DNA from 2 places in the Enterovibrio sp. FF113 genome. Region 2 is predicted to be linked to the other one. Evidence: riboswitches for the same ligand, from Rfam matches in the RefSeq annotation. Region 2 holds a riboswitch; the other holds the start of a gene.
The links. Region 2 has a riboswitch for cyclic di-GMP ahead of ACED36_RS12180 (DUF4114 domain-containing protein). Riboswitches for the same ligand answer to the same signal wherever they lie in the genome.
Positions count from the first base shown of each region.

Region 1: it holds a riboswitch for cyclic di-GMP, as region 2 does, so the genes downstream of both, gbpA (N-acetylglucosamine-binding protein GbpA) here and ACED36_RS12180 (DUF4114 domain-containing protein) in region 2, are expected to answer to the same signal.

Region 1 covers NZ_JBGONO010000003.1:337-15,351, reverse strand. Annotated here, with positions in the region: gene rarD (EamA family transporter RarD) at 87-986, opposite strand; gene ACED36_RS03035 (alpha/beta fold hydrolase) at 1,290-2,582, opposite strand; gene ACED36_RS03030 (flagellar brake protein) at 2,640-3,341, opposite strand; gene ACED36_RS03025 (thiol-disulfide oxidoreductase DCC family protein) at 3,572-3,988, opposite strand; gene ACED36_RS03020 (LysE family translocator) at 4,095-4,727, shown strand; gene ACED36_RS03015 (NAD(P)H-dependent oxidoreductase) at 5,130-5,759, shown strand; gene ACED36_RS03010 (monovalent cation:proton antiporter-2 (CPA2) family protein) at 5,756-7,738, shown strand; gene ACED36_RS03005 (GNAT family N-acetyltransferase) at 7,738-8,217, shown strand; cyclic di-GMP riboswitch class I at 8,341-8,444, shown strand; gene gbpA (N-acetylglucosamine-binding protein GbpA) at 8,525-10,087, shown strand; gene ACED36_RS02995 (murein L,D-transpeptidase family protein) at 10,238-10,666, opposite strand; gene ACED36_RS02990 (hypothetical protein) at 10,913-11,488, opposite strand; gene ACED36_RS02985 (DUF969 domain-containing protein) at 11,934-12,656, shown strand; gene ACED36_RS02980 (DUF979 domain-containing protein) at 12,660-13,565, shown strand; gene pcp (pyroglutamyl-peptidase I) at 13,577-14,215, shown strand; partial or broken gene ACED36_RS02970 (hypothetical protein) at 14,817-15,015, opposite strand, start outside.
Region 2 covers NZ_JBGONO010000013.1:84,795-99,809, forward strand. Annotated here, with positions in the region: gene emrD (multidrug efflux MFS transporter EmrD) at 1-480, shown strand, start outside; gene ACED36_RS12175 (peptide MFS transporter) at 770-2,188, shown strand; cyclic di-GMP riboswitch class I at 2,557-2,646, shown strand; gene ACED36_RS12180 (DUF4114 domain-containing protein) at 2,678-5,356, shown strand; gene ACED36_RS12185 (response regulator) at 5,485-6,114, opposite strand; gene narQ (nitrate/nitrite two-component system sensor histidine kinase NarQ) at 6,127-7,830, opposite strand; gene napF (ferredoxin-type protein NapF) at 8,018-8,497, shown strand; gene ACED36_RS12200 (chaperone NapD) at 8,494-8,769, shown strand; gene napA (nitrate reductase catalytic subunit NapA) at 8,766-11,252, shown strand; gene ACED36_RS12210 (nitrate reductase cytochrome c-type subunit) at 11,353-11,787, shown strand; gene napC (cytochrome c-type protein NapC) at 11,798-12,409, shown strand; gene ACED36_RS12220 (HI1450 family dsDNA-mimic protein) at 12,520-12,840, opposite strand; gene ACED36_RS12225 (hypothetical protein) at 13,154-13,942, shown strand; gene ACED36_RS12230 (YjiH family protein) at 14,291-15,015, shown strand, end outside.

The DNA of each region.
Region 1 (15,015 bases), on a different contig from region 2:
TGGAATAAAGAGTCACTGGGATTTCTTCCTTGCTCTTGACGATTGTTCCTGCGCAAAGTATGACCGCTTGCTTAACCCTATGGGGATTAGGTCTGTGGCAGGTTCGTTTTTGCTTTCACCTTTATCAGACCCTCTGTGATTGAAACAACCAACCCCAGCCAAATTAAACCAAAGCTCACGGCTTTAATGCTGTCGAATGTTTCATGGAAGATTAACACCGCGAGGAGAAACTGCAGGCTGGGTTCGATGTATTGCATGAGTCCAATCATCGACATTTTTGCGTGCTTCACGGCTTCTGAGAAGAAGAACAGCGGTGCGAGTGTGATTGGCGCTGCGCCAAGATAAAGCAGTAGCGTCGACATCTCGCTAGATACCGCGACACTGGTTCCTGTGGCCATTTTGTAGGCCATATATCCCGCTGCAAAAGGAAATAAAACGATGGCTTCGACGAATAGGCACGAAATAGCATCATATTTCACATAGCGTTTGCACCAGCCGTATAGTGCGAAAAATACCGCCATCAATACGGCTGCAACAGGCACTTCACCGTATTGCCACACCTGATAGCTCAACCCTAACGCACCAAAGACAACCGCGGCTTTTTGACCAAAGCTTAGCGTCTCTTTAAATGCCAAGACGCCAAGTGCGATAACCAGTAAGGGGTTAATGAAAAAGCCTAGGCTTGCATCTAACACTCGGTCGTTTGTCATCGCCCATGTAAAAGCACTCCAAGATATACACATCATGACCGATGCTAATGACGCGAAAGCAAAAGAGCGTTTGTCTGCGGTCAATGTTTGCCAATTAAGTGAGCGCCCGCGACGACTCTGCAAAATGATGAGTAAAAATGGTACGGATGCAGCGATACGCAAGGCGAGCAGTTCATCCATTGCCGCGTTAGGGAGAAGCTGATAATAGAGCGGCATCGCGCCCCATAACAGGAAGGCAATCGCCGCCATCACGTTACCAAAACGTGTCGGATTCATAGAATAGTACCTGGATGAAAAATAGTCAGAAGAAGCGGGATTTTATAGCGAGAATGGCAATTGTAAAGCATTTGATAGGAAGAAATAACGGTTTAAATCGAAGTGTGGTTACCAGGTCAAGTAATAGGACATTTATGCTTTTGATTTCTATATAAATATAATAAATAACAGGGATTTAGTCACCAATATTTAACATTGATATTGAAGTTTTTATACATAATTCTTCGTATGGGAACGGCTATTAGTAAGGTGGTTTTTTGCAGTTATGAAGCCGCATGAAAGGATCATGCGGCTAACGTGTATTTATGGGGTATTTTCGATTTCTTCTGCCATATCAATCAATCTACCCAATATACGTTCGCCGTCAGCGCGAAGGCCGTTATGTTCGTATTCGTTGGTGATCCAGGCGCGACTGTTAGGAATGTTTCGCAGTGTTTCGCGGGAATAATCCATCTCCACGTACATGTCGTCTGCGTATACCGCACAAGCGACGGGAACCATGTTCGCGTTGAGTGCGTCCACGTCATACAACGCAGGCCAATCCGATTTAGCGGCAAGCAATTCCGCCGCGCCTTTTAGTGGAACCAGATTTTGAAGTTGGTCAAACATCCACGGATATACCATTTCGCCCGTGAACAAAAATGGTGTTTCGGGTGAATAGTTAAATGCCGGAAACTCTGTATTGCGAACGCGATGGGCAGACCAATCAGAGGATTGATCTTGGTTGTAAATCGGTTCATGTAGGAAGGCATAAATAGGGTTGGTCTGATAGCTTTGTTCGGCCAACATCGCTTGTAAAAAGGCATAGCTGAGCGCCTTGCCGGTAGCGGTATTGACGAATGCGTCTTCGAGCAAATAATACATCGGCAAGTTTGCACCACTACGGCCAAGATTGATGCCAATTTGCTGGAATTGTTCCACAGTAAACGTCTGACCGTTCGGCAATTTAACGTCACTGGATGTTAAGTGAGTAGCGATCTCTTTGCAGCGTGTTTGGGCGCTTGGGAACTGTGCAAAGAAAGCCTCATTCTTGTCTAGCACGCGTTGATAGGTGGCACGGTAAACGTCATCGGCAGGGCGAGTTAACGAAGGTACACCACCTGTAATGTATACGCGGCTCAGGCTGTTTGGATAGAACGACAAATAAGTGAGTGCACAGAAACCGCCAAAGCTTTGACCTAAAATTGACCATGTTTTGATGCCGAACTGCTCACGAATGGCTTCTGCATCGCGAACAATATTGTCGGCGCGAAAATGTGAGATAAGTTCCGCTTGGTCACTCGAGGATAAGTCGGCAAGTGTCTGAAGTGTGAGTGGGGAACTGAGCCCCGTGCCACGTTGATCTAACAAGAGAACACGGTATTGTTGCAATGCACGCTTTAGCCAACCGCTCCGACCGTCTGGTCGCGGGGAAGGGAAGCCTGGGCCACCTTGAAAATACACCAGCCAAGGCAGGGAGCCTGCATCACGGTGATGCTCAACGACTTCTCGAGCAAAAACGCGAAGTGTTGTGCTGTTTTTGTCATCGTAATTTAGCGGTAAATCAAAGTGGTGTTGACGATAGACCAAGCCATCATCGATAAAGGTTTCTTGCATGACTTTTTCCTCTCGTCTTGGACGGTTTCATCACTGACTTTAGCGTCTCTCTGCTTGCTAAGAAACCGTGGAGACATGGCTTGTTGAATTTTCGGCATCTATCTCAGATGACATGATGAGCCTAGCAAGCGTATCACGTGCTTGATGGCTGCCTTCGTTGTTGAATTTGATGCCCAGTTGAATCCCTTCACCACTGCTGGTGACCGTCACTACTGTGCCTTCAAACATGATGGGCGTATCAAATAGCGCGTTGATGTTAAAACGCACTGACTCGCCAGGCTCGATAAATTGACTGTTCGACACTCTGATGGCGCATCCGCCCAAAGAGAAATCGGCAAGTTTTGCTAATGTGCCTCTGCCATTAATTTCGACCTGCACAATGCGAGATACGGTGTAGCGTGCAAATCTGCGCATGCGGTGAATGCCGACAGAATCTGGAATGGCAATCGCGAGCATCTTTTCGGGCCTGTGCATCACGCTAAGAATATGGGATTTGAACGCAAATATTTCGCCATAACGTGACGAAGAGATACCGCGCACAATGACTTGCCAGCCAGAAGGGTCGGACAGCAATTTACTCAGTTCAGGGTCGCTTGGTGTTTCAAGAAGCAGATACTTTCGATCACGATAGCCAATGAGGCGGGAGGACCCGCTAAAGGCTTTGATATTATCTTTGTATCTCAGTTCAAACGTGAGAGCAGTGCCAACGGGGATCGTTGGCAAAAAGGCCGCAGCCGAAAGTGTGTCGGTGGTTTTCATTCTGTTATACAAATCAACATATTGAATTGAGTCGCGAAATTAGAAATTGCGTTAATCATTTCTCAAATTTACGACACGTATTTTGGCAGGGATGGTGCGTCTAAATGAACAATTAGTCAATAGAATGATTGGCGGTATAATAGTGATGCATGTCAATGAAAGTGCCAGATTTACAGTAGCTCTGTGTTGTTGTTAATAGTTAATTACACTGGTGTGGCTTTTCAATCAACTTATGTTTTCGGTCTGTTTTTGTTTATCTCGCACCCCCCGCTAGCACAAGGTTCACAGCGTGACTTGCCTGTGAGCAACCATGAGATGCGATAACGGTTCTTGGCAAAAGTTAGATAGGCTTTATCTGCAAACCAACGAATGACAGGAAGGCGAAGTAAACCAATCCAACGTTTTCTACCCACCCGTTTCCAAGCCTGATGTGTCACGTCTAACCCTAGTAATACTCGGCCATCGTGAAATTTGCCATGCAAAATTTCACGTGCATCATCAGGGATAATATCTGGATAACGTTCGGTAAAATCAGACGCTAAAATGTCTTCAAAATGAAGTGAGCCATTCGTGTTTAAGGTGCGGAGTTGGTTCATCTCGGCCACACATAAAGGGCAACTTCCATCGTAGAAAAGTGTGAATAGCATTGTGCGTGTCCTAATCATGAGTTCTTCATTGATACGCAGTTGATTTATATTCGGATCGTCACCATACCAAACAGTTAGTTATTATCGGAAAAACGGAGCAATGTGAATGGAATTCTATCACGCGTTTATTACCCTGACTTTAGTCCATCTATTGGGGGCAGCGTCGCCAGGACCTGATTTTGTGATGGTTTCACAACAATCACTTGTGCATGGTCGCCGTGCAGGGTTGCTCGTTAGTCTTGGTATTGCGCTCGGCCTTTCTGTTCATATTATTTATTCATCTATTGGCCTCGCGACTGTGATCAGTGACTCTGCGATTGTCTTGTCGGTAATGAAGTATTTAGCCGCAGCTTATCTGATTTATCTCGGTGTGAAGGGTATTCGAAGTAAAGCAGCAGTAGGCGATGATGAGCAGTCTGTGCCAGTGAAAGCACGCTCCACGGCGAAGCTGATTTCGATGGGCTTTGTTTGTAATGCGTTAAACCCGAAAGCACCATTGTATTTTCTCTCTGTATTCACCTTGGTGGTTTCACCGGACATGCCCACCTTTGAGCTTTTCTTGCTGGGTATATGGATGATGTTTGTTCAATTGGCGTGGTTCAGTTCAGTGGCGCTTGTTCTGTCGAAACCGTCTGTCCAAGCCAAATTCAAACGTGTTGGGCATTGGGTAGACAGAGTATTAGGTTCGGTGATGTTAGCATTTGGTCTGAAACTACTGTTTACCAGTTCATCGAAATAGCGTGTGTGAAGATGACAGAAGAAAGCCCCGCTCGGGGCTTTTTTGATCGTGATAGAGCCTCTAAGAATGAAACTAAGTGAAGCATGGTCCCCAGCACAACACCATGTTCCACCTATGCTCATGAATGTTTTTCGACTTCTTCTTGAATGTCGTACTCAGATTCATCATGGGATGTCTTTATAGTATGGCCTAGTGACTCAAGTGCGATTGATGTGATTTCAACCAAGCGAGTGTTTAGTCTACCTTCTGAGATAGGGTATATGCTCACTCACTAATATTGCAGTACGTGGCAGGATTTTGGTATTTTAGGTTACTAATATTAACCAGTAATTATTTGGTTACCTGGTTGCAATGCGCTTGAAGCACTCATATTAGAGGCACCAATGTCAAAAAAGGACGTTTATGGCAGACAATAAAAAGAAAGTGCTGGTGTTATTTGCGCACCCGTCTCAACGACGATCGGAAGTGAATGCGCCGCTTTATAAAATCGCGCAGTCGGTCGAGGGAGCGACAGTGGTGGATCTCTATGCCGAATATCCGACCTTTCACATTGACATTGACCGCGAGCAAGCGCGTTTGCGTGAGCATGATGTGGTGCTCTTCCAATTTCCCCTTTATTGGTATTCAACGCCTGCCATCTTGAAAGAATGGCAAGATTTAGTGTTGGAATATGGTTTTGCTTATGGCTCGAGCGGCACCGCATTGCAGGGGAAATACTTCATGTGTGCCATTACCGCGGGTGGGAGTGAAGAAGCGTATAAAGCCGATGGGTTTAACCATTTCAAAATCCGTGAACTTCTCTATCCCCTTGAACAAATGGCAAACTTAACGGGCATGAATTATCTGGCGCCGTTTGCGATCTTTGGCTCACGAACCGCCGCAGAGGAAGGAAAAGTCGGCCAACATACTGCCGCTTATAAAAAATTACTGACTGCGTTGGTTGATGACAACCTAGACACGGATTTGCTTGCTGGTATTGAAAAAATAACAGCCCGCTCTATCGATGGCGCCATCAAGGAAGGAAAAGCATGACAGATTTATTCTTAAAGGCATTTATCTATTTAGTTGCTGCTGTCATTGCGGTGCCGATTGCCAAGCGTTTGGGTTTGGGCTCGGTTCTTGGGTATTTGATTGCCGGTGTGATTATTGGCCCTCTGACGGGGCTAGTGGGTTCGGAAACCAATACTATTCAGCACTTCGCAGAATTTGGTGTCGTGATGATGTTGTTCCTCGTAGGTTTAGAGCTTGAGCCGAAGATGCTCTGGGCAATGCGAAACCGCTTGATGGGATTGGGCGGCCTCCAAGTCGGTGTCACAACAGCGATAGTGATGGGGATTGCATTACTCTTTGAGCAACCTTGGACCATCGCGCTTGCCATTGGCTTAATCTTCGCGTTGTCTTCGACTGCTATTGTGCTGCAAACCTTTAATGAAAAGCGACTCACCAAAACAGAAGGCGGTCGAAATGCTTTTTCAGTGTTGCTGTTTCAAGATATTGCCGTGATACCGATGCTGGCGTTTATTCCGCTGTTGGCACTCCCTGAGTTGGTGGAAAAGGCAAAACATGCCGCCGCTTCCGCGTCTGAACACCATGAACAAATGAGCCTAGTCGCGGGATTGCCGGGTTGGGCCGTCGGTTTAGTGATCTTGGGCTCAATCGCAGGTGTCGTTGTAGGCGGGCACTATTTAAGCCGTCCGTTATTACGCTTTGTTGCCAGCTCTGGTCTTCGTGAGATATTTACCGCCACCGCGCTGATGCTCGTGATTGGTATTGCCGCACTGATGAGTTTGATAGGCCTTTCACCAGCACTAGGTACGTTTTTGGCGGGTGTCGTATTGGCCAACAGTGAATTTCGTCATGAGTTGGAATCAAACATTGAACCGTTTAAAGGACTGCTGCTGGGCTTGTTCTTTATTACTGTTGGGGCGGGCATCAACTTTGGCATCTTGTTTGAAGATCTGTTTGTCATTATTGGCCTGACAATCGGACTCATGGTATTGAAAGCCATCGTGCTGCTTTTGTTGACTTTTATATTCAAGATCAAAGGCTCAGCTCGTTGGTTATTTGCACTGAGCCTCGCCCAAGCGGGTGAGTTCGGGTTTGTGTTACTAAGTTTCTCAATGCAAAACAATGTATTGCCTGCTGAAACTGCGCAGTTACTGTCGCTGGTAGTAGCAATTTCTATGTTTCTCACACCCGGTTTATTTATTCTTTATGACAACGTCATTTTGCCGCGTTACGAGAAAGTGTCTAATAACCGCGAAGCCGATGTGATTGATGAGCAAGGGTCGGTGATTATTGCGGGTGTTGGCCGTTTTGGGCAGGTAGTGAATCGTTTGCTGACGGGTAATGGGGTGAAGACCGTCGTGCTTGATCACGAAGCCACGCAAGTAGAAAACCTGCGCCAAATTAACATCAAAAGCTATTTTGGTGATGCCACTCGACCCGATCTATTGCATACAGCAGGTATCGAAGAATCGGCGTTGTTGGTGGTCGCCATGGATAACGAAGAAACCACCACCGAGCTTGTTGAGTACGTGAAACACACCTATCCCCATGTGAAAGTGCTCGCTCGTGCCTTTGACCGTGGGCATGCGTATAAGCTTCGCCATGCGGGGGCGGATTTTGTGATCAAAGAAACCTACCACTCTGCACTGGAAATGGGCGCAGAAGCGCTGCGTACGCTTGGCTCACATCCCTTTTTGGTTGAGCAGCAAAAAGCGATGTTTAACCAAATTGAGAAACAGAGTTCTGAAAAACTCTATCAAAGTTGGTTAGGCGGCGAAGAATCACAAACCTACGATAACCATTACCAACATCTGTTTATTGAGCTAGAAGAAACCATTCGAGAAGCGATGGATACGGATAGGATGGATAAACATGCTCTCACCGAGCGCGAGTGGACGCCGCCACCAAAGGGTTACTTAGATGAATTTGGTGCGCCTCCTTCGGATGACCAGCCTAATGAACCGCTGAATGACGCGTCGGACGAACAGGAGAAACCCGCTTAATGTTGCTTGTGCCCTTTGAAGCAGCAGATGCACCACAACTTTGCGGTTGGATACCAAACGCCAGAGACAATTACCTATGGGGGGGCCCGGCGTTTGAATTTCCAATCACGGTTGAGCAGGTCGCAGCGCACTTAGCGAAACCCGAAGTGCGCCCTTTTCTCTTTCGTCATCAGGGTGAAGCAGTCGGGTACATTGAGCTTTATCGAGTATCTGCCACTGAATACCGCCTATGTCGGGTGCTGATCGCCGCTGAAAATAGCCGTGGGCAAGGCTGGGGCAAAGCGATGGTGTCAATGGCACTGGATGTTGCCTTTGAAGAGCCTAAAATTACGACAGTTAGCTTGGCCGTGTTTGAGTGCAATCAGATCGCAGTCGCTTGCTACACCGCCCTGGGGTTCGACTTACTACAAGAAGAGACCAAAACGCGTGAGTTTCAAGAAGAAACATGGACGTTACTGAGAATGCAAAAGCGGCGTTAGGTGATAAAGCGTACTATCAATGCATGCCCTGTGTGACCCTCCTTCCATTAAGGCTCTTGCCACCTCCGCGCCCCCTATATTTCTGTTGAATATCAAGCTATTCAGAATACGATGCGCGCGTTCCACAATTATCGGCAAACTGTTTGAAAAAACAGGACGCAAAGCCTCCGGTCTAAGAGTGTTCTCTGCTTAATGTAGAGAACAATGATGATAGCGGGGTTGCCATTTTCGAGATTGAAAATGTCTGCTTTTCGCGTCTGTCCGTGCTGTGGGTGAATAACAATAAAAACACGCAGGAAGTACATACATGCTCAAGCTTCACACCTCTATTTTGTCTGTTACCGCCGCGCTTTTCAGCGCGAGCGTGATGTCTCATGGTTATATTAGCGCCGTTGATGATGGCTTAGCTGGCCGTGCGGCAATGTGTAAATACACCTCTGAAACGGGTGAGAAAAATACTGATTGTGGTCAAGTTCAGTGGGAGCCACAAAGTGTGGAAGGGCCGGAGGGTTTCCCAGAACTTGGCCCCGAAGACGGCAAACTGGCCAGCGCGGGATTGATCCAGTTTTCAGCGTTAGATGAGCAGACCGCTTCACGCTGGATCAAACGCTCGATTGTGGCCGGTCAGAATGATTTTGAGTGGACGTTCACGGCAAACCATGTGACGCGCACTTGGAAGTACTACATCACTCAACCTGATTGGAACGTGAATCAGCCGCTGGCTCGCGCTGCATTAGATTTGAATCCGTTTTGTGTGATTGAAGGCAACATGCAAAAGCCGCCAAAGACCATGGTTCACTCGTGTAATGTGCCTGCTCGTGAAGGTTACCATGTCATTTTGGCTGTTTGGGATGTGGGTGATACTGCCGCAGCGTTTTATAACGCCATCGATGTGCAATTTGACGGCGAGCAGCCAGAGCAACCTAATTGGTCTCAACATGGGCAAATTAATCCTGGTATTAACCTGGCAACAGGGGATGCGGTATTTACCCGTGTGTTTGACAACGAAGGCGAGCGCCCAGAGCTGTCAACGCGTCTGATCATTGAGAGCGAAAAAGCCGGTGTGGCAAACACCTGGTCATTCGATCTTGCGGCAAAAATTAATCAGGCTAATAACGTTATTAAAGCGGGTGTGCGTGACAGCAATGGCAATTTTATCCCCGTTTACGGTGCTAATCCGATCTACTTGAAGAAAGACAGTGGACTAGCACGTGTAGAAGTTGGCTATGACATTGCATCACCTGAGCCGGATTACGGCGTGATCATTGATGGCGTGGCATCCGAATACATGATTTCAGAAGACGGGATTGATCTCGATTTCACCGTCACGGCTGCTGGTGACATTACGGTTGAAATGACCGTTTACAATCACGCACAAGAAGCATTAGCTTACGAAAAGTTGTCGTTGGAAGATGGCGTGTCTGAAAACGTGAATCTACAACTGACGAAAATTAGCGCCGGTCACCATATGCTGGTTTCTCGCGTGAAAGACAGTGAAGGAAATTTGGTTGAACAGCAAACCATAGACTTTCACCTGATTGAAAAAATCGACCAGTGTGGCACTGATCCTGAGGCAATGAACCACCCAGCATGGGAGGAAAATACCACCTACACAGGCGGCGAAAAAGTAGGCTTCAATGGTTTAGTGTGGGAAGCAAAATACTGGATTCAGGGAGCAGCACCAGAAAGCAGCGATGCGTGGAAATTGATCAGTACCTTGCCAGTGGCCTGGACATCAGGCAAAGCGTATTTAACTGGCGAGCAGGTGCTGTTTGGAGGCAACTTGTATCAGGCTAAATGGTGGGTAAACAGCAGCCCAGCATCAGCACCAGAAGCATGGACGAACAAAGGCCCGTTTGCTTGTGAATAACAACAGACATTGTTGATAGCATAATAAATCAAATGACAAGCCTGATGCGAAGCAACGCATCGGGCTTTTTTTGGACTGTTTGGGTACAAACAAAGGTCGACAATGTCTCTGATTTCACGTGATCTGAGTGAAAGCTTTAAGCAGAATGGCTTACCATTCAATTGTTATCGGCGTGCCTACTGAGACCATGCTCAGAAACTCATCCATCTGCTCGTTGGCAATCGCAATACAACCATCTGTCCAATCCTCACCTCGACTAAGGCTAGGGTGCGGGCCTGCTTCGTTTTTCTGACCATGAATCATGATTTGACCGCCAGGGCTCACGCCCAATAATTCAGCGCGCGCGAGATCTCGTGTGTTGGGATAATTGATGCGGATAGAGCGATAAAAGCGGGATTTCTCGTTAATGAAGTCAAGGGTATAACTGCCTTCCGGCGTGCGTTTGTCGCCTTCACGTAGTTTGTGACCTTTCGGGTTGGCACCAAGTGCAATGGGATACCATTTGACGATTTTATCACCTTGGATCAGATACATTTTACGGGCAGATTTATCCACTTTGACCAAATCAATGTCAACCATACTGTTCGTCGCTTGAGCGGGTAAGGCAAGGATAGTGGGCAGTAAAAACCACCATGAAGATTTGATAAGGCCTCGTATCACCGCTTTCCCCTTCATGACAGCCAATGGTGAAAAATTCCGTTTCATAACATCCCTGAACTTTTTCCTACGAATATTAAGTATTACCACTTAATCGCAGTAAATACCCAATTTGGTGGGGAAATTACCACAGGTCAGTAATTCAAGGCCTGCCCTGTGGCGATGTTATTACTCGGACATCACGTCAATGCAGTGATCCCAAGTATTTTGAGAAACATTAAGGTGAGAGGTTGACCTGCTGTCATAGACAGCATCGATGACCTCATAAGGTCGTGTCGGTTTATAGCTGGCGAATGCCATGTACGCCTCTAATTTGGGCGCGCCGCTTTGTTTGAAATCATAAGCGCCGCCCGCAACCACGGCTTTTTGCGCACAAAACCTGGCGATATCCAACCGTTGTGACGGGATCTCAGCCACTTTTTGCGCGCATTCACCAAACAGGCTGACTGAGTAATCCCAAGCACTGTCAAAGTCCGTGCTATAGATGCGCTGAACAGCGTTAATCTTAATTTTGGAGGAAGCCTCTGTTGCATAGCGTTCAATCAATGCTTGTTGAGGACGCTGTTTCAATTTTTCTGAAGCAATGAAATAGGCGGTATCTGCAAGCTCAGTGCAATACGACAGTTGAATAACTTCTTTGTTTGAATACAACTGAATGGTTTTTACCGGTTCAGGTTGAGTCGCACAGCCGACTAGAGAGGTTACAGCAAGCAGGTAGCCAAAGAAAAAACGAGTCGGAACCATCATACATCCTTATTGATAGGGGGCGATTCGAGGCAGCAGAAATGGAAATATTAGTGTGAATTATACCGCTATAAATGGACGCTAACTGTTTTCTAAATGAGACCTGTCGAAAGATGTTGAGGATTACCACGTGGATGAAACTGAGTGTTTATCGTTCAAATGGGTGAACTAGGCAACTAGCCTAAATTTTTCAACATTAAGTTATATCAATGAATCATCTTTAACGTGACTTTTTTGAATTTCGCTTTAACCAAAGTTATGTCTGGTAAGGCTTAAGGTTAAATAACTGTCGTTGGTGGAAAGTTAACCTCAATAAGTGAAATTATTGGTTATAACCACAAAAATCTCTGATTGGAGCTGCTTTTGGTGCTTTCGTATACTCGGGGTGTTGATGGGAGTGAAACCGTTAACCATTACTTATATAAAAGGCCGTGTAGAGAGCATTATGATTGATTTTTGGCCATTAATTGGCATTGTTGTAATTACAGCTGGGTTAGCGTTAAAACTCAATACGTTACTGGTCATTTTGGTTGCGGGTGTCGCAACCGGTTTAGTCGCAGACATCGCGGTAATGGAAATCCTGTCTATCTTAGGTCAATCCTTTACCCAAAACCGCTATATGTCCCTTTTCATTCTTATTTTGCCAATGATTGGCATTCTTGAACGTTTCGGCCTTCGTCAGCGCGCAGAAGCTTTGATTGGCTCGATGAAGAAAGCGTCAGTCAGTAAAATTCTGATGACTTACTTGTTGTTGCGTAAAGCTACCAACGGGATGGGTCTGAGTATTGGTGGTCACCCATCGATGATCCGTCCGCTTATTGCACCTATGGCGGAAGCCGCCGCAGAAAAAGACTGCCCCAATTTGTCAGATGAAAAACGTCAGTCGATTCGTGCGTTATCAGCGGCAAGTGAAAATTTTGGCAACTTCTTTAGCCAGCTGCTGTTTATCGGCACAGGCGGTATTCTTCTTATCAAAGGCGTGATGACTGATAATCAACTCGACGTGAAGCTTGAAACCATGGCCTTGTGGGCACTGCCAACCGCCGTTGCATCGTTTGTGCTGTTCGTTGTCTTCAGCAAAATCGTGGAAGTGCGTCTTCTTAAGCCATCGACCAATCAAAGTGCATCAGCGACTGCAAACGCTGATGCGCAAAAAGAAGGGCAATAACCCATGTTAGAGTACATTTATCAAACCACGGGTTTATTGCTGCTGGCGTTCTCGCTGCAAAGCTTCCTTGATAAAGAGAATCCGAAACGTATCGGTAGTGGTCTGTTTTGGCTGATCTACGGCATGACATTCCTGTTTGGCGCGATGATCCCGAACTGGGTGACAGGTCTTATGGTATTGGCGCTTACCGCGCTGGCGGCGGGTGGGTTTATGGGCGTGGGCAACTACCGCACCACCACCGAAGAAGAGCGTAAACAAACCGCAACCATGCTTAAAAACAAGCTGTTCATTCCTGCTGCTATCGTGCCTGTCGGCACGGTTGCTATCAGCCAGTTTACGTCACTCGGCGCACTGGTTGGCCTAGGTCTCAGCTCTATTGCAGCCATCGTTGTGGCGTTAATGATCACCAAAAGCAAACCGATGCACAGCCTTAACGAAGGACGCCGTTTGATCGATTCCATCGGTTGGGCTGCCATCTTGTCGCAGTTTCTGGCCGCGTTAGGGTTTCTGTTCAATCAGGCGGGTGTGGGCGATACCGTCGCGCAAATTGTCAAAATGATGATCCCTGAGAACATGCTGCTGGTGAACGTGATTGCTTACTGCGTAGGTATGACCATTTTCACCGTGGTGATGGGTAATGCGTTTGCCGCGTTTGCCGTGATCACAACAGGCATCGGTATTCCATTGCTGATACTCGAAAACGGCGGCAACGCCGCCATCGTAGGTGTGCTGGGTATGCTTTCCGGTTACTGCGGTACGCTAATGACCCCAATGGCTGCCAACTTTAATGTCGTACCTGCAGCGTTACTTGAATTGAAAAATAAACACCACGTTATTTTGATGCAGGTGTTTCCTGGCCTGTGCATCTTGGCGTTCAACATCTTCGTTATGTATAGCTTTGCATTCTGAGAGTAGTAGTGATGAGAAAAGTATTGATTACAGGCTTCGAGCCTTTTGGTGGCGCTTTAGTTAACCCTGCATTGGAAGCAGTAAAGCAGCTTGATGGTTTTCAGCTCAATGGTGGCGAGATAGTTATCTGTGAAGTGCCTGTGACGCGTTATGACGCGATTAAAGCCGTCACTAAAGCCATTGAGACTCACAAGCCAACATTTGTGATTACAGTGGGTCAGGCTGCGGGTCGCAATGCGATCACCCCTGAGCGTGTTGCGATTAACATTGATGATTTTCGTATCCCAGATAACGGTGGCAACCAGCCAATCGACGAGCCAATCGATGAAGATGGCCCTGATGCGTATTTCAGTACCTTGCCAATCAAGGCAATTACGAGTGCCATGCAAGAGAAGGGTATTCCTTGTACCGTCTCTAACACCGCGGGTACGTTTGTCTGTAACCATGTTTTCTATGGTGTTCAACACTTCTTGCGTGACACGGATATTGGACACGGCTTTATTCACATTCCATTGCTACCTGAACAAGCGGCAGCGACAGATCAACCGTCAATGTCTCTTGAAACCATTGTGGAAGGCTTGAAAGTGGCTGCGCAAGCAACACTGGACAATAAGCACGACATTGCAGTGGGGGCGGGGAAGATTTGCTAACAGCAGAAATGAACGTTAAAAGCTGAATAACGAAAAGCCTGACAGCGATTGCTGACAGGCTTTTTTGTTTTTAAGTGCGCATTTTCGTAAAAATTCACTCTTAAAGAATAAAAATCACCCCACGTACTAAATTCGCCAAATCTCACCATGTCACTAAAATTGGAAAGCTGGGTGACGATGCCGTCACTAGGGTTAATAGAAAATATTTTTTCGATCTGATGCAATTGATATCGGTGACGCATTGTGAAACGCCATTCAATAATTTTCTTCAATATTGTTTCAGACTCTAACCTTAAAAATGATACGTGGAGTGGTCCAATTATGAGATGGCATTTATATATAAAATGACTAATGTAACGAAACCTAAAATAGGTGTTGATGATGCAAAAAGCCACCTATCGACAAGGCGTTAATAGAGGAGTGGTATCAAAATATTTGTATTGGCCTTGAGCCTTTCGGTGCTTTCCGTCGACGCGATGAGTGATGCTTATGGGAGGAGTGCAGCGAGACTAAAAAGCCGCTCACTGAGCGGCTTAAATACGGCATGTTCATTTTGGTGAAGTAGATACACCGCGTTAATAGGTCGTAATGTTATCGGGTTCTATTCGATAAAATCACACGCTTCAAAGCTAGACTTTCCAAGATAGACGATGGGTTGTTTAGCACCGTTTAGACATTTCCCTTCGTTGACAACAATGTTGCAATGAACTTTGTTGGTGCTTGAATCGAGAATGATTCCACCTTGAAGAACACTGTAATAGTGTCCGTTGGGGTTAGTTTGACATACTTTGAACGCGTTA
Region 2 (15,015 bases):
CTGAGTGCAACCACAGTGAGTCTGTTGTTTGTCCTTCCTTTGCCTGGCTTTATGTTGGGTTCTTGGTTTTCGACCGTGATTGAAAGCCGCTGGTCGGCATCGAAATCTCTTTTACTGGGTTCAGTCATACTGCTACTTGGTGCGTTGATTGTATTTGTACCCGGTGTTAACGGTGTTATTACGATTGAAACCTTGATCGGTGGTGCGTTTGTGTACTTCATGGGCGCAGGTATCTTGTTTCCCGCAGCGACCACGGGTGCTGTGTCGCCGTTCCCTAGACATGCCGGCACAGCTGGAGCGGTGTTAGGTGGCGTGCAAAATATGGCGGCAGGCTTCTTCACACTGTTGGCGGCAAAAATGAACGTCAACGACCAGTTTTCACTGGGCGCAATTTTGCTGACCATGGCAGTGCTATCTGGCCTTGGGCTGCTACTGTGCCGCCGTCAAAAAATGGTGCCAGATTTGCCTGTCACTGCTTAACGGCCTGCTGCCTCGTCAAATTTACGTGCAATTCAGTTCGTGCTCGTGAGTACAAACGGCTCAGGCTAAAACACTAAAAAGCAGGGTATCCCTATGGGATTCCAGCTTTTTTTGTTTTTCGCGAGCGTTGCGTAAAAGTAACCACACAAACGAAGATGATTTTTTTGCATGAAATAATTGCGACGGAAATCAAATTCGGGCAGTCTGTACGCCCTGTAGCGGAGTCTGAGAGGAAAAGGAGGTCCATATTCACTCCCGCTGAGTTAATCAGATAGGCGGTAAACACGCAATGAATTCAAACAGACAGTCAGATTGGCTGGGTCACCCTCGCGGCTTGTTCCTTCTGTGCGGCACAGAATTGTGGGAACGTTTCTCTTTCTACGCCATGCGCGCCATTTTGGTGCTTTACCTCACTGATAAAACAATCAACGGCGGTCTCGGATGGACGACACAAGACGCGCTGAATCTCTATGGTATCTATACCGGTTTAGTTTACCTGACCCCTGTGTTGGGTGGATGGCTGGCGGATAACTTCCTCGGTCAGCGCCGCTCGATCATCATTGGTGGTGCACTGATGGCCATCGGGCAGTTCACACTGGCCTTGCCAAATAGCGTTATTGACCCATTTGAACTGCAAGCCTTTTATGTGGGTTTGGGCTTCTTGATTGTCGGGAACGGTTTATTTAAACCCAATATTTCAACCATGGTTGGTCAACTGTATGGGGAAGGAGATAACCGTCGAGACGGCGCGTTCACTATCTTCTACATGGGTATCAACTTGGGTTCGTTGCTGGCCGGGATCATTGCGGGAACAGCATCAATCCATTACGGATGGAAAGCAGGTTTTCTATGCGCAGGCGTAGGTATGCTGCTCTCTCTAGTTGTTCAATTGCTGTTTGCCAATCGTTTATTGGGCAAGATTGGCGTTGAACCTGCGGCAGTGGAACAGCGCCGCCAGTCTGGTTCAACACAAAAGCAACCGCTGACAAAAGTGGAACGTGATCGCCTTAAAGTCATCCTAGTAATGAGCTTGTTTGTGATCATTTTCTGGGCGGGATTTGAACAAGCGGGTGGTTTGATGAATATTTATTCTCAAGACTACACCAACCGAATGCTGGGTAGTTTTGAAGTGCCTGCGGCTTGGTTCCAATCTCTGAACCCTATGTTCATCATTGTTTTTGCACCACTTCTGGCGTTATTTTGGCGTCGACTGGGTGCGAGTGAACCGAGTTCACCGATTAAATTCGCCATGGCGATGGGCTTCTTGTCGTTGGGATTTGTGTGCATGATCGGTGCTGCCCTTCAACAAGGTGCTGACATGTCCATTAAAGCGTCAATGTGGTGGTTAGTCGGAGCCTACTTCTTCCATACACTTGGCGAGCTGTGTTTGTCGCCGATAGGGCTGTCTTTGATCACTAAGCTGGCACCATTGAGACTGATGTCAGTTATGATGGGCACATGGTTCTGCGCGAATGCTGTGGCGAACTATGTGGCGGGGTTTGTTGGAAGCCATGTTGGAGATGCGGGTCCTTTGGCCATTTTCAGTGGTATTGCGATCACGTCAGCCGTGGCCGGTGTTTTACTGATTCTGTGCTCGAACAAGCTTGTTAGTTGGATGCACGGTGCGGAAGGTGCGTCAGCACTAATTGACGAAACCATGACAGAAGCAGACAAAACGTTAACAGAAAAACCTGCGGTTGTAGCGTAACCTTATTATTAATTATATAGGCCATCGCCAGATGGCCTATATGTCGACCTCCCCATACATTAAATGGGCAAGGTCACAAATGGCGAGTTATCCATACAGAAATCAGTCATCAGTACTGATTGGACTGCCATGCGTTTCTCATACTGCCTCAGCCTTTCCTGCTTGCAGGTTAATTTTTCGCCACATCTAGGCCTTATATTCCCATTAAATGCGGCCTCCAGCCTTGCTCCGATCTAATCGATCAACCAATCTGTCATGGAAGTATCTGAGGCGCAATCGAGAAAGTGCATTAAGAATTTGTGTTAGAGATGTTGTAGGCGCCCACCTAAATACTCACATACGTGAAACTATCAATAGGACAACTATTCGGAGAAAAAGGCCAAACCTGTTGTGAAGCAGGGACGGAAAGTTGCGGATCTCTTTGATGTTGATGATAAAGAGATGGCTGTGCTGCCTCTTGCTTTGGTTAGCAAATAAGAGGAACAAATAATGGCGAATATCATAGGTACAGGCGGTGTTGATCAACTTAATGGCACCCTCGATGATGATTATATTGAAGGCCGTGCAGGGGATGATGTCATTTATGGTGATGTAGGATCTTCTTCAGGAAACGGTTCAACGGGCGCAGTGTTCATCTTGGGTGACGATTTTAGTGCTGCAAGTGGTGATTTCTACTATTTCTCAAACTTCCCCCCAACGCTTAATTTCACCGGTTCGACGACCACTGCTACGTTCAACGATGACGATGCCCAGCTGAATGGCGATGATGCGTGCAATGAGTACTCAGATGACAAATCTCAGACTGTTGAAATTGGCGGTCAAGAGTATGGCGTCAACGTTGATTTCGGCCTGAAATACTGCGATGCATCTGGCAACATTTACACCTTTGCAGTGGTTGATGTTGATACCAATGGTTCTGGCAACCATTGGGGAGAAACTGGTGAAAGCGGTAAGATGCTGATCCAAGTCGATGGCCCAGAAATTACGGGCAGCACGCAGTTATCTCTTGTTCCAAACTCTTACCACAACATTAGCAGCTTAGATTACTCGTCAATCACTGAACCTGAGCCAGTTGACCCAACAGTTGGTGGTGATGATGTGATCACTGCTGGTGATGGAGATGACACTGTCTATGGCCAGGGCGGAGATGACTACATTGAAGGCGACAACGGTCAAGATTCGCTGTATGGCGGGGAAGGCGACGATGTTATCTACGGCAATACTGCGTCTCCAAACTTTAACGCTGACCCGTGTGTAAATGTATTCCAGATGGGTAATGACTTTACCAAGCCTTCAGGTGGTGAGTTCCATACCTTCTGTTTCCCAGACAAACTCGCGTTTGATGGTAATTCAACCAAAGTGACTTTCCAAGATGATGATGGAAAGCTAAATGGCGACAACTACTGTAACGAATATTCCGACGACAAGACGCAAACAGTGACCATCGACGGCAATACGTATTCCGTTAACCTCGATTACACGCTGAAATACTGCGATACCGAAGGTAATGTCTACAAGTTTGCAATCATCGACGTTGATCTAGATGGCAATGGTCATCACTACAGCAACCTTAATGAAAACGGTAACCTTCTTCTTCAACTTGAAGGCCCTGAAATCACAGCGTCGACCCAGTTGTCTTTGGTACCCAACTCATACTGCAATATCAATGAGATTGATTATTCATCCATTTCTGAAGAAACGACCCAAATATCTAACGATGAAGATTTCATAGATGGCGGTGCAGGCAATGACACCATCTATGGTCAGTGGGGCGATGATGAGATCCATGGAGGCACCGGCGATGATGTCATCTATGGCGGTCAAATTGGTCGTCAAACACTTGATCTCGACCGTGGCGCTGATGGCTATTGGGATGTAAGTAATGGCGATGCTGTTACGTTAGATCTGTCTAATATCACTTCAAGCGCGTCTTACAGTAACAGTGTTGGTTACTACGTATTGGACGAAAATGGCAATGTGCTGGCGGCATACGTCATGGCTGACAACGCCAAGTTGGATAGTGCGGCGCAAGCAGTTATCGATGTTGAAGGCGCGGCGAAAATCGGCCTATTCATCATTCCAGATGGCGACACAAAAGGCTTCAACGAGGGTGAAATTACGCTGAGCTTTGCCAGCGGTAGCCCTGTGTTTGGTCAAGGTGGCCTGACCGCAGGTGGTTATGTGTCTGAAACCGGTAAAAACGGTGACCGCCTAGATCATGAAATCAATTCTGGTGAAAACTCTTGCTGGGAAGATCTGTGGTGCCTTGGCGACAAAGACTTTAACGACGTTGTGATGAAAGTGAACGCAACGCAGGTCGTTGAAGAAAGTGATGCTGATACGATTTATGGTGAAGAAGGCAACGACACCATTTATGGTGGCGATGACAATGACCACATCATGGGGGGTGTGGGTGACGATGTTCTGTTTGGCCAAAAAGGCGACGATATCATCGAAGGTGGTGAAGGTAACGACCGAATCTTTGGTGGTGTTGGTAAAGATGAACTTTATGGCGGTGCAGGCGACGATTACTTGGATGGCGGCCCTGGCAGCGATGTGAAAATTGATGGTGGTACAGGTGTTGATGAATACCGTGGTAGTGCGGGTGACGATGTCTTTATCTTCGGTGAAGATGACTTTGTTGGCCTGAGTGTCACGAATTCTGCAGGCAGAGTCGTTAACAAATCCATGTACAACGCGGACAATGGTTTTGACCAAATGCTGGTTAATGGCGATGCAAATGTCGATTTTACCGGTGTTTCCTACCAGTCTGACTCGTCGATCACGGGTAACGTGATGGCACAAATTGAAGCAGTCATTGGTGACGAAGGTGATCAAGTTATCACTATCAACCCAAATGAAATCTGGTCTCAATCTGACGCACCATTTGGTGAAGACTTGGGTACACCAGACGATTGGGATGGTTTCATCGCGCACCTTGGTGCCGGTGATGACAGCTTTAACCTCAATGGTACGCCTTGGAGCTATGATGCTAGTGGTACAGTGAATGCGCCAATCTCAGCCGAGATGATCAGCATTCTAGGGTTGAGTAATGCACAGGTTGGAGAGTTGAATGCGTATGTCTTCACACACGACAATCTTGATCGCACCATCACAGTTTGGACTGACGCAGAAGATGTGACGCTAAATGGTGTTGATATTTTCTAGCTGTTTAACTGAGAAGACTGCTTGTCAACAAGCGACATAATAAAAAGGGAGGAACAAAGTGTTCCTCCCTTTTTTTGATCGCGCAACACGGTGCTGTGTATCAACGCTGTTTATATCTGAGCAGCGACTCAATCCATTGTCTCGTTTTCCAAATACAGCACGGTGGCGGCAACACGAGAATCAACGTTGAGTTTTTTTAGTAGGTTTTTGAGGTGAACTTTTACTGTTGCCTCTGAAATGTATAGGCTCTCAGCGATCTGTTTGTTACGAAGCCCTTTGGCGACTTGTTGCAGTATTTGTAACTCTCGCTCAGTCAGATGGGTGAGCGGGGAAGCGTTTTTTTCGTTATTAGCGAGGTTGGCTTCTACCTCCTTGCTGAACGCTTTTTTCCCCGTCATGGCAACTTTCAGTTTTTCAATCAATTCTTCCGGTTCGCTGTCTTTCAGCAAATATCCATCAGCCCCAGCTTGGATAATGGCATGAATATCATTAGGGCTATCAGATACTGTCAGTATTACGATGGTTGCTGTGCAGCCTTCATACCGGAGGGCTTTCAGAGTATCCAATCCAGACAGGCCTTTCATGTTGAGGTCGAGAACAATTAAGTCGGGCTTTGATCGAGAGACTTCTGCGATGGCATCTGTTCCATTGCTTGCTTCAGACACTGTATTGAACTCAGGCTCAAACTTTAACAGTTGTGATATACCCTTTCGCATCAGTGGGTGGTCATCAACAAGCAGTACATTCCATGTATTCATAAGAACAATCTCCTAGGCGAAGTCAAATGTCAGTACAACACGGCAACCTTGTGAAGTCGCCGAAAGGATTTGGATGTTACCCCCTAGCATTTTAGAGCGCTCTTGCATGATGTTGAGACCATAGTGATTGGGTTTTTCATCAGTAGGGCAAAAGCCTATACCATCATCCTTGATTTCGACATAAGCATGGTTGTCGTGTTGATGACAGCGAATCGAGATCGTACTGGCGTCGGCATGTTTAATTGCGTTAATACAAGCCTCGCGAATAATCTGCAGAAGGTGCATTTGGTGCTGCACGTCCATGGAAAGTGTGTCCAATGTCGATGACATTGTGATTTCCGCGCTTGTTTGACCTTTCAACGCCACCACCATTTCGTTTAGCGCTAAGCCAAAATCACTGTGTGACAACGATAATCGAAACGCATTGAGTAGTTCTCGTAATTGATCATAAGCAATGCGCAGTTGCTCGCCGATCTCTTCGGCAATGGATTCGCATTCTTTTGCATCGGATCGTTGTAAATGCCGCTTGAGTAAACTGGTCTGAATTTTAAGGTAAGAAAGCGATTGAGCAATGGAATCGTGAAGTTCGCGCGCCAATGTCGCACGCTCTTCCATCACCGCCAAATGCATTGCTTGCTTTTGCGCATGATTGTAATGCACACCGCGCGCGAGAATGGATGCAATATTCTCGAGAAGCACCGAATCAACAACGTCATCTTTACCTTGCCACATTAATGTTCCAAGCGCTTCGTCGTCCAAACGCAAAGGCAGGGAGTGCCAATGTTGGTCGTCTGCCTTTCCTGCACGTATTTGCCATTCTGATTGATTGGGGCTTGTCACGGTAAGTGTCAATGCCGAGATGCCATCGGCTTGCATTGAGATATCGAGAATATTTTCGAAGCTTTGTCGTGTCAAAAGACTCGATGAAAGCTGGGTTGAGCAATCATAAAGTACGTTCAGTGAACGATTGGCTTTGGTTAATTTGTGAGTTTTTGACTCAATTCTGAATTCAAGATTGGCATAGAGTTCTTTGAGTTCACTCGCCATGATGGCAAAACTTTTTGATAGCACACCAAGTTCATTGTTTCTTGTTGGTGGTAGTGCGACGTCAAAAATTCCATTCTGAATTCGCTGGCTCGCCGTTACTAGCATGTTCAATGGCTGGACGATGCGTCGTTGTGTGTACTGAATTAAAAACAGCACCAAGGCTAAGATCACGCCCAACCCAATACTGCCAACCAGAGCCAACACTTGAAGCTTATTTTCAGAGTGCTGCTGAAGCGTAAAGACGAACTGATCAATGTCGTTGACGAATAATCCTACTTGCTCAAGGTAAAACGCTCGGTCTGGGCCTTGAAGCTCAGGTCGAAGAAGTAGCCAGCGCGAAATTAATGCGTTGTAACGATCTCGTATTTCCTGAGGAACCGCAATATTATCAATGAGTTGAAGCTCAGGGGAGAGTATTGATTGTTCAAAGGATTCAATGTGTTCAGGTAAGCGAGGGGAATCACGGACAATGTCATACGCAATGCGATAACTTTGCATTCGCAGTGAGCCAGAAGTGTTGATGGCCGCGGCGTCATTGAGGCTCGAAGCAAGAGAGATAATGGAGAAACCCGTGATCATCACCGCCAGCAAAAGCATGGCGATCAGAGATCGTGCCACGATGGTAGTAACCGATTGTTTAACTGTTATTTCCGTTATTTCGTTAGCCATAAAATTTCAGAGTCTGACCGTGATGGTTTAATAATGTGACGCGTGCCATGAGCGAAAATTGATCTAGCGCAATAGACCCCTCTATATACCCCTTTAGGGGTATATAACCTATTCCTAATTATCTCTAACGTGACATCAGAAAGACGTGAAATATTGAAATTACACGTGTTATAGGTTGAAGGTTAAAATGGTAGACCAACGTCGTCGCTTCTTTTTACGAAGCGCTCAGAGTTCCCAGCAACAGCCATTACCTTGGATAAGTGACAGCGAGCTGTTTACCGAGCATTGTACGCGATGTGGAGAATGCCAGCGCGCATGCGAAGAAAATATCATTGTCGCCGGTGATGGTGGCTTCCCTTCGATAGACTTCAATAAAGGAGAATGCACGTTTTGTTATGAATGTGCACAGCATTGCCCCGAACCGTTATTTCTTCCTGAAACACACCTCCCTTGGAAGCAAGTCGTCTCGATTAAAGACAGCTGCTTAGCCAAACAGAATATTGAATGTCGCAGTTGCAGCGATGCATGTGATACCCGAGCAATTCGTTTTCAACATCGATTGGGAAGTGTTGCACAACCCGAGATTCAAATTAGCGACTGTAGCGGGTGTGGTGCATGTATTGCGCCATGTCCAGTCAATGCCATCTCCATGGAGCAACACCCATGAATGAATATCACGTTACTAGCCTTGTTGTGCACGCAGCAGCAGATCAAACAGAACAAGTAAAAGTACGCATTGAGGCACTGCCGGGCACTGAAGTGCCTGCCATGAATGAGATTGGGAAATTGGTCGTGGTGGTGGAAGGGGAAAGTCGCGGCGCACTGTTAGACATTTTCGAACAAATTAAAGCGTTGCCGGGGGTCCTTGCAGCAACGTTAGTTTTTCATCAGGTTGAGAATGAATCGACTGAAAACAAAATTGAAGGAGTCGGGCAATGACACTGACACGCAGGAAATTTCTTAAAGCGAACGCAGCCGCAGCTGCTGCTACCGCCGCGGGCATCACGATTCCCGTTTCTGTTGCGCATGCGGCGGGAAATGATGAGCAAGTTAAATGGGATAAAGCACCGTGCCGCTTTTGTGGTACAGGCTGTGGCATTCTTTTGGGGACCCAAAACGGGCGCATCGTCGCCTCACAAGGTGATCCAGAAGCGCCGGTAAACCGCGGTCTAAGCTGCGTGAAAGGGTACTTCTTGCCGAAAATAATGTACGGCAAAGATCGCCTCACTCAACCTTTATTACGCAAAAAGAACGGCGTGTATGACAAAGAAGGTGAGTTCACCCCAGTCAGTTGGGATGAAGCACTGGATTTAATGGCTGAGAAATTCACTACAGCGATTCAGACAAATGGCCCAACAACTGTCGGTATGTTTGGTTCTGGCCAGTGGACCGTGTGGGAAGGCTATGCAGCGTCAAAACTGATGAAAGCAGGTTTCTTGACAAACAACATTGACCCGAATGCCCGTCACTGTATGGCATCGGCGGTTGTTGGCTTCATGCGTACCTTCGGTATGGATGAACCAATGGGTTGTTATGACGACATAGAACAAGCCGATGCGTTTGTGCTGTGGGGCTCTAACATGGCAGAGATGCACCCAATCCTTTGGTCTCGCTTAGCTGATCGTCGTTTATCCGCGAATCATGTCAAAGTTGCAGTGCTCTCCACCTATGAGCACCGCAGCTTTGAGCTCGCTGACAATGGCATGATTTTCACACCACAAACTGACTTGGCCATTCTTAACTACATTGCCAACTACATCATTCAAAACGACAAAGTCGATAAAGACTTTGTCGCGAAACACGTTAACTTCCGCCAAGGTGCAACAGATATTGGTTATGGCCTTCGCCCGACCAATCCGCTTGAACAGAACGCAAAAAATGCTGGCAGTGGCGCGTCAGATCCGATCGACTTCGATGCGTTTGCCAAATTTGTCGCTGATTACGACGTTGAATCTGTGTCCAAGCTGTCAGGTGTGCCCGAAGACCAACTGATTGCACTCGCAGAGCTTTATGCCGACCCGAAAGTAAACGTAGTGTCTTATTGGACGATGGGCTTTAACCAGCATACACGTGGCGTGTGGGCGAACAACCTTTGCTACAACATTCATCTTCTGACGGGTAAGATTTCTAAGCCAGGTTGTGGCCCATTCTCGCTGACAGGCCAGCCTTCTGCGTGTGGAACAGCGCGTGAAGTGGGTACGTTCTCTCACCGTCTGCCTGCTGACATGGTAGTGAATAATCCCAAGCACCGTGCATTTGCAGAAGCAAAATGGAAACTGCCGGAAGGCACGATCCCACCAAAACCCGGATATCACGCCGTGCTGCAAGATCGCATGTTGAAAGACGGCAAGCTCAACGTGTACTGGGTGATGTGTAACAACAACATGCAGGCAGGCCCAAATATCAATGAAGAGCGTTTGCCGGGTTATCGCGACCCACGCAATTTCATCATTACGTCTGACCCTTATCCAACCGTCACCGCCATGGCGTCTGATTTGATTCTGCCAACAGCGATGTGGGTAGAGAAAGAGGGCGCTTACGGTAACGCCGAACGCCGTACTCAGTTTTGGTATCAACAAGTGAAAGCGCCAGGCGAAGCAAAGTCTGATTTGTGGCAATTGGTTGAGCTTTCTAAGCGCATCAAGGTTGCTGATGTTTGGCCTGCAGATTTGATTGCCAAACAACCTGATTTTCAAGACAAAACCTTGTACGACATTTTGTTTGCGAATGGGCAAGTCAACCAATATGGGTTGGATGAAATTCCAGCAGACCGCCTGAATGATGACGCTCGCGATGCGGGATTCTATATCCAGAAAGGCTTGTTTGAAGAATATGCGGCATTTGGTCGCGGCAAAGCCCATGACCTCGCACCCTTTGAGGTTTACCACAAAGAGCGCGGTTTGCGCTGGCCTGTGGTTGATGGCAAAGAAACGTTGTGGCGCTACGCAGAAGGGCACGACCCGTATGTGAAAGCGGGTGAAGGTTTTGCGTTCTACGGTAAGCCTGATAAAAAAGCCGTTATTTTTGCGTTGCCATATGAACCAGCGGCAGAAGAACCTGATGCAGATTATGACCTGTGGTTGTCGACTGGCCGCGTATTGGAACATTGGCATACCGGTACGATGACACGACGCGTGCCAGAGCTTTACAAGGCGTTCCCTGATGCGGTTGTCTTCATGCACCCACTGGATGCCAAGAAACGAGGGCTACGTAGAGGCGATGCGGTGAAAGTGATCTCACGTCGTGGTGAAGTTGCCACACACGTTGAAACGCGTGGACGTAACCGTGTGCCAGAAGGATTGGTGTTTATGCCATTTTTCGATGCAGGACAACTGGTTAATAAGCTAACACTGGATGCGACGGATCCGCTTTCGAAAGAAACGGATTATAAAAAATGTGCGGTCAAGATCGTCAAGGTTTGATCCCGCAGCCAGTGTGAAACACCCAATAACTGTGCATGTTGCTGATAGGAATACAGCAACATGCATTAGCAGAATGATTTGATTCCGAAAGGATCCGAGCATGAAAAAGAAAATCACGTTTACGCTGTTACTTGCCGCGCTGATCAGCACAATGGCAGTCGCGCAGGTCACCTCTTTAAGAGGCGATCAAGAGATTGGTGCTAATAACGAGGTGCCAAACATTAAAACCGTTCCAAAAAATCAGGATCGCTTTGCGCTTAACTATGTGAACCAGCCACCTATGGTGCCCCATGCTGTTGATGGCTATCAGGTTAATCAGTCTAATAACGCGTGTCTGCAATGCCACGATGTCGATGTTTATCGTAAAACTGGCGCTCCACGTATTAGTCCTACGCACTTTATGGACCGAGATAATAAAGTGCTGACAGAAGTGTCTGCTCGTCGTTATTTCTGTCTACAGTGCCATGTTCCTCAGGTACAAACTGACGTGTTGGTAGAGAACGAGTTTGTTCCTGCTGGCAAATTTGGACAGTAGGGGAGTCGGGATGAAATTACCGGGATTTATCACTAAAGCGTGGAAATGGTTTCGAACACCCAGCCATTTTGCTATTGGCACTGTTCTCATTTTGGGCTTTGTTGCAGGCATAGTGTTCTGGGGTGGTTTTAACACGGGTATGGAGATGACCAACCGAGAAGAGTTCTGTATTGGTTGTCATGAAATGCAAGAGAACGTGTATCAAGAATACGTGGGAACCATTCACTACAGCAACCGCAGTGGCGTGAGGGCAACATGCCCAGATTGTCATGTGCCAAAAGAATGGGGGCCGAAAATGATTCGCAAAATTCAGGCAAGTAAAGAGCTCTATGCCAAAGCGTTTGGCATTGTGTCGACGCCACAGAAATTTGAAGACCACCGTTTGGAAATGGCGACACGTGAGTGGAATCGCATGGAGGCTAATAACTCACAAGAATGCCGAAACTGCCATAACTTTGAATTTATGGATTTTAGCGCGCAAAAATCAGTAGCAGCCAAAGTGCATGATAGAGCTGAAGAAGCAGGACAGACGTGTATTGATTGCCACAAAGGGATTGCGCATAAGTTACCGCGTAATCATGATGCAGGTAAAGAATTCAAATTCTCAGCCTCAGGTAACTAAATCAGTTTTGTGCCCATGTGTTGCGGTGATACGTGACGTTTAGGCATAAAGAAAATGCGTATAAAGACAAGAAAGCCAGCGTTATGCTGGCCTTCTTCTTTTGGTCTTAGTTAGGCTGCGCGCTTCCAGAGTAAGTGACAGAATTTCTGCTCTGTGTCGCGACTCACCAACATGCGAACCAGCACATCATTCAATTCGTCTTCATTGGCTAAACCAATGCGAACTTCGACAAAAGTATCGCGATCAACGTCAAACCCGACGTGTTCTTCCCAATCTGCGCTGGCTTCGACCACAATGGCTGCGCCATCTTCGTCGAAACGTGCTTGATAGGCGAGAAGATCGTCATAATCTAGGTTGTCTTCAGCCATTTCATAAAAAATCTCAAAGGCAGTTTCTAGCGTTTCGTCGATAGAAAGTAGGGAAGCGTCCATGGTGATTCCTGGTTGGTATAAACAGGCGGCATTATATACCCAAGCTACCTTAAATTGAACGTGATGAGCGACGCTGAATCCTGCATTTTGAGGTCGAATGGCGATATCTCAGTGAGGTCCAAATATAGTTTCTAGTCGGGACATGATAAATATCGTCTATTTCGTGAGCTAACATCTCGTTTTTGCGGGAAATTAGTGCTGAAACTGGCTATGTTTCAAGGTGCGAAGCGTGCAAACTCGCTTTAAAATACCCACTTTAAATTGTCGTTTACGTGTCTGGTAAATGTTCAGATGAATAAGGAAAGGTACTGGTTTGTATAAGGCGAAACCCCGCAGCGGATTGTTGGCTGAAATAGATCGGAATGCTCCCCTGCAAACTGAGTATGTAGAGCCCATTGCTGCATCAGTGCGTCAAATCCGTGGAGTGCTGGGTGATACGCTTCATAGTCTTTATTTGACGGGCGATGTCGCGCAGCGTTGTGCTGGTGAGAGAGCGGATCTTTCACTGACACTCGTGACGACACGCGCCTTGAACGTGCAAGAGTTCACGTCGCTTAATACCGTCCGCTGGCGTTTGGAGCAATCAAGTGACGCGGTAAAGCGTGTCGAATTTGATGTCGTGCCGTTCAAAGAAGTGACAACGCTCGCCAATATCTTCCGTTGGGGTTTCTTCATCAAACATTGCGCACTTTGTATCAGCGGTGACAATCTTGCAGATAGCTTTGGTCACTTTGAAGTGAGTTGGGAAGTGTCGAAAGCGATGAATGAAGATCTTGGCGTTAAGCTAAAAGAGCTTCGCAAGAAGATTGCGGTAGCGACCAAGTGGGGAGCGCAGCTTGATGCTTCAGAGGATGCCGCCAAACGACTAATAAGAGCGGCTTTCGGACTGGTTGCTTATAAGGAAAACCGCTGGGAGCAAGATCTTAATATCTGCGCTGAGTATTTTAATAAGCACTACCCAGATAAATCGGTAGAAATGGAGCGGCTTTTCTACTTGATTGAACGAAAACCCGTTAAGAAACGTGCTGTTGTTGCCTTGATGGACAGTTTTGGCCAATGGGTGCAGTCTGAATACGCCAGTATCGACCGAAAAATTGGATAATTATTCATTGGCGTGATTTCAAATAATCCGGCGTTGTGTTCATTTTAACCGATATAACTCCTTGATATTACTCTCCAGAAGGATAGTCAATGTTACAGTTTTTTAACAATTAATGAGTTAAAAATAAACAACATCGGCCTTCGTCTTGGTCATTTGCATTGCCTTGTGCGAATTATTCAAAATAAGTGACTATTTATGGTTTACATGCGCAAAGAGTTAAATTAATCTTGCGCTCAATTAGTCACATATTGTGAATATATATTTCGTTCAACGCATCGCTCAGGAAGTATTGCCATGCAGAAAACTCAAGATTTACCGACAACATCATCGTCGACACGGAACGTGTTGATGTTCCTTATTCCCTCGCTGCTTGGCGTGCTTTTGTTTATGACGCCAGTGATGATTAATGGTGGCTTCACCATTCCTATCGCAGTATTGGCTAAAACACTGCTTGGCTTACTGGGTCAAAGTGCGCCAATCGTGGTGACGTCTATTATCGTCGTGAGCGCATTAGGTTCCGTGTTGGCAGTGGCGACCAAGCCACGCTTTATCACTGAGTCAAAATTCTTATCTGGCCTATTTTTGTCTACTCCTGTTTGGCTGGTTGTGCGTTTGCTGGGCGCGACGTTTGTCTTGATGGCTTACTTTGGTGTTGGCCCTGAACACGTTACGGGTGGCGCAACAGGTGGATTTGTGTTGGGCGATCTGCTGCCAACACTGTTATCTGTGTTTGTATTCGCAGGCCTGTTCCTGCCGTTGCTGACTAACTTTGGCTTACTGGAACTGATTGGTACTTTCATGACACGTATTATGCGTCCATTGTTTGGTCTGCCTGGACGTTCAGCGGTTGATTGTGCAAGCTCTTGGCTGGGTGACGGTAGTGTCGCGATTTTGATGTCGAGTAAACAATATGAGCAAGGCTACTACACCGAGCGTGAAGCGGCGGTTGTGGGTACCACCTTCTCTGTTGTTTCAATCAGCTTTAGTTTGGTGGTTATTGCGCAGGTTGGCTTGGAGCACATGTTTGTGCCTTTCTATGCCACAGTGTGTCTTGCAGGTTTCGTTGCCGCTAT